2 regions of the Vibrio neonatus genome follow, and region 2 is predicted to be linked to the other one. Evidence: predicted binding sites of a transcription regulator. Region 2 holds the regulator's gene; the other holds the start of a gene.
What was found. Region 2 encodes PurR, which represses purine synthesis genes. Its sites were predicted from a motif close to TNANGNAAACGTTTNCNTNA; they were not measured.
Positions count from the first base shown of each region.

Region 1: folD (bifunctional methylenetetrahydrofolate dehydrogenase/methenyltetrahydrofolate cyclohydrolase FolD) is a predicted target of PurR. The motif match lies at 2,628-2,647, and genes of this name have one in related genera.

Region 1 covers NZ_AP024885.1:1,861,136-1,865,725, reverse strand. The annotation lists gene minC (septum site-determining protein MinC) at 1-135, opposite strand, end outside; gene OCU38_RS08605 (YcgL domain-containing protein) at 314-601, shown strand; gene OCU38_RS08600 (lytic murein transglycosylase) at 627-1,628, shown strand; gene folD (bifunctional methylenetetrahydrofolate dehydrogenase/methenyltetrahydrofolate cyclohydrolase FolD) at 1,710-2,561, opposite strand; tRNA gene OCU38_RS08590 (tRNA-Arg) at 2,761-2,837, shown strand; gene OCU38_RS08585 (LPP20 family lipoprotein) at 3,759-4,385, shown strand; gene OCU38_RS08580 (hypothetical protein) at 4,417-4,590, shown strand, end outside.
Region 2 covers NZ_AP024885.1:1,667,904-1,672,493, reverse strand. The annotation lists gene OCU38_RS07685 (alpha/beta fold hydrolase) at 1-688, shown strand, start outside; gene OCU38_RS07680 (putative signal transducing protein) at 758-1,084, opposite strand; gene OCU38_RS07675 (TVP38/TMEM64 family protein) at 1,112-1,798, opposite strand; gene purR (HTH-type transcriptional repressor PurR) at 1,956-2,972, opposite strand; gene torD (molecular chaperone TorD) at 3,136-3,786, opposite strand; gene elyC (envelope biogenesis factor ElyC) at 3,871-4,590, opposite strand, start outside.

The DNA of each region.
Region 1 (4,590 bases), 190 kb from region 2:
AGCCGATTTAAAAAAAGCTGGAGCTTTGGCTACTTTCTCATCCAAGTAACAAATTGCTGAAGCAGTGCTGTGTTCATACATATGAAGCACAGTGAGTGGAAAACTGGTTCCCTTTAAGTCTGGAGTTTGAGACATCGAAGCTAGCCTTGGCATATAATCAAACAATTACTTGTCATGTTATCCATCGAAGCGACACTCGACAAGTAAACTTGTTGTCAAATATTAGTTTTAGACTCAAAATCGACTTAAGTCTTTAAAAACTCTGTTTTAACTACTTAAGATTAGATATGAACCCAATAGATCAAGGCAATGTATGATTTGTGCAATTTATAAAAGTAACAAAAAGCAAGGTATGTATCTTTACATTACCAAAAAAGACGACTTTTCCCCTGTCCCAGAACCGTTGATGGAAATGTTTGGCAAACCCACTATGGTGATGGTAGTCAATTTGGCTAAGCGTGATCTTGCCACTGTGGATGTGGAAAAAGTTAAAGCCTCTTTGATTGAAGATGGGTACTTCTTGCAGCTGCCACCTCCGGTAGAAAATGAGCTAGAAAATTACAAGTTACGTAAAAAACAGCAAGGTGATCGCGCTGAATAGAGTAACGAAAAAGAGAGCAAGCACTATGATAAGGATATTTAAGTGTAAAAAGAGCCTTGGCTTAATGTTATTGGCAAATAGCTTGTTAGTATCGGCCAATGATCAAGTTTCGGGGCGTGATGTCAGTTTTGATAGCTATGTAGAAAGTTTAAAAAAGGCCGCTATAGAGCAGGGCATTACCCATAAAACGGTGGAGAATGCTTTTCAAAATGTGCAGTTTAAACCTAGGGCGATTTCTGCTGACCGTTCTCAACCTGAAAACAAAATTACTTTAGATGAGTACCTGCCTCGCGCTGTACCACAATGGAAGGTAAAACAAGCTAATCAAAAATATCAACAACATAAAACGGAGTTACAGCGCATTGGCGCGCAATACGGTGTACAGCCTCGATTTATTGTGGCGCTGTGGGGCGTAGAAAGTAACTTTGGTGCGCTTACTGGCGGATACAACGTGATTGATGCGCTATCCACCATGGCTTATGAAGGGCGTCGCGAATCATTTTTCCGCAGTGAACTGATGTCTGCGTTAACCATTTTAGACGAAGGGCATATTAGCGCCGCCAATATGAAAGGTTCATGGGCGGGCGCGATGGGACAACCTCAGTTTATGCCCAGTTCATTTTTAAAATACGCAGCCGATGGTAATGGTGATGGCAGTAAAAACATCTGGGGTAACAAGCAAGATGTGTTTGCATCCGCCGCCAATTATTTACACACCTTTGGTTGGGATAATACCTACACTTGGGGCAGACAAGTCACTTTATCGGCGTCTTTAGATAAGTCGCTGTTTGGCTTAAAGTCGCAACAAGGCAAAACACTGCAAGAGTGGCAAGCGTTAGGGGTACGTAACCTGCAAGGGCATGCGTTACCTAAACTCACCACGCCAATTAAGGCATGGCTCATTGCGCCAGACTCACCTTCAGGGCGCGTGTACTTGGTGTACAACAATTATCAGGTATTAATGAAGTGGAATCGTTCGTATTATTTTGGCTTAGCAGTCAGCCATTTAGCCGATCAGATCAAATAGCTTAAATCGAAAAATTAAAAAGCAATGAGCGAGGAAAACTCCTCGCTCATTTTTATTGGTGTGCTTTAAATTAAGAGTGATTTACCAAGATTTTTCACAAGCAATCATAGTGTTCTCAATTAAGCTTGCTACTGTCATAGGGCCAACGCCACCAGGGACAGGAGTAATGTAGGCAGCGCGCTGACTTGCAACGTCATATTCCACATCACCAATCAATTTACCGCTGTCTAAACGGTTGATGCCTACATCGATAACCACTGCGCCTTCTTTAATCCAATTACCCGGAATAAAGTTAGGTTTGCCCACTGCAACTACCAAAATATCCGCCTGACGAACATGACCTTCTAAATCTTTAGTAAAGCGGTGACAGGTAGTGGTGGTACAGCCAGCAATTAATAGCTCCAACGTCATCGGACGACCCACAATATTGGATGCGCCCACCACAACCGCATGTTTACCGTGCGTTGGCAGGTTGTAGCGTTCTAAAAGAGTGATAATCCCTTTTGGCGTACAAGAGCGAAGCTTAGGCATGCGCTGCGCTAGACGACCCACATTATATGGATGGAAGCCATCCACGTCTTTTTCTGGAGTAATACGCTCAAGCACAGGCGTAGAATCAATGCCCGCAGGTAGCGGCAATTGAACCAAAATTCCATCTATTTCGTCATCAACATTTAGTTGATCAATCAGCGACAACAACTCTTCTTCAGTAGCGGTAGCAGGAAGATCAAAAGATTTAGACACAAAGCCCACTTCCTCACAAGCGCGACGCTTACTTCCTACATACACTTGCGATGCAGGATCTTGACCCACAAGCACCACAGCCAAGCCCGGAGCACGCAGTCCAGCGTCGGTACGAGACTTAACGCGAGCCTTTACTTCAGAACGAACAGTTTGAGAAATCAGTTTTCCATCAATATTTTGAGCAGTCATGACGATCCCTATATTAGGCAGTTCAATGTTTCGGCGCATTGTCGCAGAAAAGAAACACTTTTGCTACATAGCAAACGTTTGCGACGAGCAATTTATATGCACATTTACCATTACTGACCTTTTTTTCAGCATTCAGTCCATAATGTACAATAAAGCCGTTGACCAATGACGCTTAACTCGTATAATTCTTTCCTGTAGCGCGCCCTTAGCTCAGCTGGATAGAGCACGTCCCTTCTAAGGATGTGGTCGTAGGTTCGAATCCTACAGGGCGCGCCAACTCACATAGAAAGGCCTGATAATTCAATGGATTATCAGGCCTTTTGCTTTTCTGTGGTGCCTCTGTGGTGCCGTTGAAATTAACTTTCGTTAAATTTTGTAAACTCTCTTTGAATGCATACTCATTGCATTGAGTCCGTACATTTCTCTCAAATACGTGTCTTGCAACGGCATAACCCACCGCCGAGACATGTTAAATAGGCATAAATTAGCACTACCACTAAATGTACACACTAATGAACGTTAGCCTAGTCGATATAAAACTAAGCAGTATTTCATTGCAGATCAGACTACTTTTGGATCATACATTGCGGTTTATTTGTTTAGTGCTGTAGTTGGCGACCACTATTATTAAAAGCCATTGAATATTTGAGTGTGTTGCAATTAACTGTTGAGTTCAGGAACAAGTTTGATCTAGTGTCTTGTGCTTCTCATTTACACAGTTCAAATATCTTCAAACACTACATACCTCGCTCTGAACATTTAACGTTAAATCAAAATCTAAAATCCCCTCGATTGTTCTAATTTGTAGGCACTGCAATCCGAATCTAACTGCTCAGTATGTCTTAAGTTACCAACTCAACTTCGTAAATGACTGATAATTATGAACAACAGTGTTTTGGTGAATGTTATAGATATTTTTGTTTCATCTAAGGCAACTAAAAGGTGAACGAAAAGCTATCTAGGAAGTATATATTTAAAATCCACTTCATATGAATGGAGGGGATATAAAACACATGGATTATGTGTTTTTTAAACGTAATAAGATATTGAGCTAAAACTAGGTATTCTTCCTGTAAATATGAAAAATTAGTTTTCAGTTACAAAAGAGAAAAATGTGGTGACAACAAAGTAATTTATAGTCGAATGGAGGATAATTTAATAATACAAATAGTAAGAATTTTAATCTAGGATTTACAAATGAATAAAAGTAGAAAAGTCCAAATGTGCATGCTTTCGCTGCTTACTGTACTTTTAGTTGGTTGCTCAAGTTCTGATGCGGAAAAAACATTAGCAGATTCAAAAGCAGCTGCTTCAAAAGAGCAAGGTTGGTGTAAATATGATGATGGGGTAACGGAAGCACCAGAGTTTGTGTGTACAGATCAAATAGATGGGTACAGTTTAGCAGCTCGTGGGTCTTATAATAAATCTGCAGCCGGAATGAATTTTATGGTTTCTCAAGCATCTTTAGCTGCGAGAGTACAATTAGCTCAACAGATTAGGGCGCAAGTATCAGCACTAGTTAAGAGCTATATAGAGCAAACAGGAAGTGCAGATCAATTAGCAATAGACGCTGTCGCTTCGAGTGTTAGTCGTTCATTATCAGACGAAGAAATTATTGGTTCAAAGGTTATTCGAAAAATCGTTGCTCCTTCAGGAAAAGTATATGTGTGGGTTGGGATTGATGAGAAAAACTTACTAGCGAACCAACAGAAAGCAATTCGTACAAGTATGAATAATGAAGAAGCTCTTTGGCAAAAAGTTGAAGCAAAAAAAGCACATGATGAAATGTTGAAAGAAATTAGCGAACTAAAAAGTTCAAAGTAGTTGAAGAATTAGACCTTAAGCTTTCCTAAATATGAAAATAGTTAAAAAAATATCATTAATATCATTAATAGTAATGATATTAATGATTATAGGTTGTTCTGCTATAAACTCTTATTTTGATAATCGTCAGTTAAGTAGTCTTGTTGATGCGACAAATCTTGAGGATGTAATTGATGGATTAGAGTGGGCCAATGAACGCCTGAAT
Region 2 (4,590 bases):
AATTAAAGCGTACCGCGAGCACTTTAACGTACTCTTGGTAGATTTGCGCGGGCACGGTAAATCCAATACCTTGTTCCAAGATATCATCAGTAAGCGTTATACCTTTGAGTCAGTGACCAAAGATATTTTGCACGTTTTGGATCATCTTAAAATCAAATCCGCACACTTTGTGGGAATGTCTTTAGGCACCATTATTGTACGCACATTGGCAGAGCTTGCCTCAGAGCGTGTTAAGTCTATGGTGCTTGGCGGCGCTGTGACGCGCTTTAATACGCGTTCGCAAATCTTAGTGAAAATGGGCGATTTGTGTAAGAATATTATCCCGTACATGTGGTTATATAGTTTGTTTGCTTGGATTGTGATGCCGCAAAAAGGGCAAGTTGAATCTCGGTTGATGTTTGTACGAGAAGCCAGAAAGTTATGTCAAAAAGAGTTCAAACGTTGGTTTAAGCTGGCAGCCGATGTTAACCCGCTAATGCGCTACTTTAGAGACAAAGAGCTTGATATTCCGACTCTATATTTAATGGGTGACAAGGACTACATGTTCATCAAGCCGGTAAAAGAGATGGTCTCGGTTCACCAAAATAGCCAGTTGGTAGAAATAGAAAATTGTGGCCATGTGTGTAACGTGGAAAAGCCTCAAGAGTTCAATGACAAATCTATCGAATTTATTCGTTCACAAAGCTAGATGTCGCAAAGTTAGAGGTATCAAAGTTAGAGGTATCAAAGCTAAATATTGTACTCAATAATTAGAATACTAAACCAATATCGCTTCATCAGTGGTGCTAGCGCCACATTGCCAGCATAAGGCAAACTGCCCCTCATTTATTTCCCCACAATCATCACAGCGCCAATTTGAGCTGTGATTGTGTCTATCTTCAAATTCTGCAATCAGGGCTTTGGCTTGTTGTTGCTTGTGCTCGTCGACTAACCACAAATAGGGCAGGCTAGAGTCATCCATTGGCAGTTCTCCTTGCAGGCCAAACAACCCTTCTCCGCGCACTTCTACCTGAATGCGATGACTACGCAAAAGCTCACATAAAATATGAGCTTGAGGCGGATTTTGCGCAACGTATAACTTCATGAATATCCTTTATATTGCGATGATGGATTAAGCAGGGCTAGAGCCGTTTTGTGGTCGAATCTTACCCATGATCCATTTAGCAATGAGCGGGAATAAACCTAACAGAGCAAAAGAGGCCAATACGGTAGGCGAAACAATGCCGGATAAGCTGTCTATTTCTGCCAGTTGCGTCCCGGCGTTTAGATACACCATAGTCCCTGCTAGCATGCCAAGTTGGCTAAATACATAGTATTTCACAACCGAGATAGGGGTTAGCCCCATTAATAGGTTAATCAGGAAAAACGGAAATACGGGTATTAAACGCAATGAGAATAGATAAAAGGCGCCGTCACGCTCTACGCCTTTGTTAATGGCATCAAGTTTAGCTCCAAACTTAGCTTGTACCCAGTCACGCAGAAGGTAGCGACTACTTAAAAAGGCTAAGGTTGCGCCAATGGTGCTGGCAAATGAGACCAATAGTAAGCTCGTCCAGAAGCCAAACAGTGCCGCGCCAAGTAAAGTCACCACAGCAGCGCCAGGAATGGAAAAGGCCGTAACAAATACGTAGCCAATAAAGTAGATAGCCGCTGACAATACGAAATTATTTTCAATATGCGTATTGAGCGCTAATTGCTGAGCTTTGGCGTTTTCTAAAGTGAAGTACTGACCGAAGTTGATGCCGAGTAATACAATCGCTGCAACTAAAATTAGCCCGATTATCAATTTCTTATTCATGAGTGCGTCCTTATCATCCTGAGTAAGTATAGAGACAGGATCAATAATAGGAAACTTTCATCACTTGCGTATTTTATTTGATTTATTCTCAGCAGGTACAAATAAAAAAGGCTAGAAATCATTAAGATATCTAGCCTTATTCAATTAAATGGTCATGTTAACTAGCGTTTAGGTTTCTCACGCTTGAGCGCTCTACCAACTCTGGGTGCATTTCAAAAATGCGGCGGTCATGCTCTTTGTTTTTAATGCGCTCTAGCAAGATCTCAAAGGCGGTTTTACCCACGCGACGTTTTGGCTGATGTATCGTGGTAAGAGGCGGCGCAAAATAGCCGGCTAAATCGATATTATCGTAACCAATTACAGAGATATCTTCTGGAACGGCAATGCCATGTTGAGTCAGACGGCTAATTAAACCCAGCGCCATGATATCGTTAAAGCAGAAAATAGCCGTGGGGCGTTCACTTTCTGCAAGAGCGACCAGTTTATCAGCTGTTTCAACTGCGGTATCACATTCAAAGTTACCTTCAAAAATGAAATCGTCGTTGTATGGGATATTAGCTTGAGCCAATGCTCTTTTATAGCCAGACATACGCTCAATACAAGCAAGCTTTTCAGTTTGACCAGTTAAACAGCCAATTTTCGTATGTCCATTTTCAACCAGATATTTAGTGGCAAGGTAGCCACCTTCTTCTGAGTTATCAATGATCTTGTCTGCAGAGGAGGACTCGGGGCCCCAATCCATCACCACTTTAGGAATGCCTGGGTGAGAATCTAGCATTTCACGTAGCTCTTCGGTTAAGTCAGAGCACATTACTAATATTCCATCTACGCGCTTTTCGGCAAGCATACGAATGTAATCGCGCTGCTTTTCGTACAGTCCGCCAGTGTTACATAAGATCAACGTATAGCCTTGACGGTAACAGTAACTTTCTACGCCATCGACCACTTCCGCAAAGAAGGGGTTAGTGGATTGAGTTACCAACATGCCAATGGTTCTAGTGGTGTTGCATTTTAAGCTACGAGCAACCGCACTTGGCGCATAGTTGAGCTCTTTTACAGCTTCCATAACACGTTCTTGTGTTGTTTCAGCCACAAAACGTGTTTTATTGATAACGTGTGAAACTGTAGTGGTGGAGACACCAGCCAGTTTTGCGACGTCTTTTATGGTTGCCATAGGAGACCTTGTAAATATAAGTAATGATTATAAAATGCGTTGAATTATTGAGTAATTTGCACTCAAAATCACATTGCAAACGATTGCGGGGGAGTCTAGCCATAAATGATGAAACTGACAACGCATTTATGACGATAATGTGAATCTATTTTCGGTAACTGAGCTATTTTTCATTACTGAGATAACGACAATCAATTTCACAAAATTTAACTAACAGTTCAGCGACCGCAGAATAGAAACCAAATTCATCATATTTAGTGCAGTTTGCCGAAAATTGTGGAATCCAATTCAGTAAATGTTGCTCAATGAATGACTTCTGTTCACTAAGGGCCGCTTCTAGATGTGATTCCATTTCTAGCGCGTTTGAGCGCATGATTAGATTGCCAATAAAGTCGAGTTCAACAGCCAGATGATCGGCAGGCTCGTTAAAGCATTTATCCACTTCAATGCCATGCTCTAACATAACTTGCGTCATCTGCTGAGCAGGGGTGCCATTAAGCGCCTTGTTTTCGTCAATATAAACAGAGGCGCAGGGCTGGGCAGTTTGTTTGTCAGAGGCTAAAAATAAGTCGTAGAAATTAGCGGATAATTCAAGCTGAGCATTCGGGCGCAGTTGCAGTCGCTCAAGAGCACCCAGTAAGCGTTTAGCGGCTGTGGCTAGGGTTTCATTTTCGGCTAGACCATTAATGAAACCCCTCACTTCAGGGGTTTGATAGGCAATCAGTTCGTCTTGGGTCAGCTCTTTAGAAAATAAGCTGGAAAACCACCAATAAATTTCTGCCCGCTGTTCATTAAACTGCTTGAGCTCTTGCATTGTTTAACCCATAACTCGTTAGCAAACTACAACACCAGCTTCTAAGTTGGCGAAAATATAGACGTTCACTAAATTATGAGTCACTTATTTGCTACTGACAAGATCTCGTATGTTTTTCCACCACTTACCCATGGTTTCATGCCAGTAGCGCTCTGTTTGCTCTAGGTATCGTGCTTGCGGGGTGTACTTTTGCCACGCTTGATTAATATTGGATTGGGCTAAGTAATTGGTTGGGGCAGGAGTAGGGTTTAGACCGGCGCTGTGAAACTCGCGTAGGGCGCGTTCCATATGGCTGGCCGAAGTAACCAGTGACATATGCTTTTCACCGACAAAGCCCGCAGCTTGTCTGGCTTCTTCCCAAGTATCTTGCGCCGTTTCTAATAAAATAATATCTGACTTAGCCACGCCTAACGCTAATGCCACCGTCGCCATCATTCGTGCTTGGCTCATTTCTGAGCCGCCATCATAGCCAGATAAAATCAATTTTGCGCCGGGATACATGCGCAATATACGAATGCCTTCACTAAGGCGCATTAACGCGGTGCGACTTAATTCAGAGGTTGGCGGAATTTGCGGATCAATCACATGCCCACTGCCTAGCACCATGACATAGTCTAAGCTTTCTGCTGGTGGTAAAAAGGCCGTGTATTTGCGCTCTAATGGTTTGAGCAACGAGGTAGATACAGGCTGGAATGAAATAGCAAAAATGGACGCTAATGAAATAAAAATAAAGATACAGCCAGACTTATGCTTGCGGGTAAACATCACCAGCGCTAGGCCAAAGAAACCGATAAGTAGCATTGC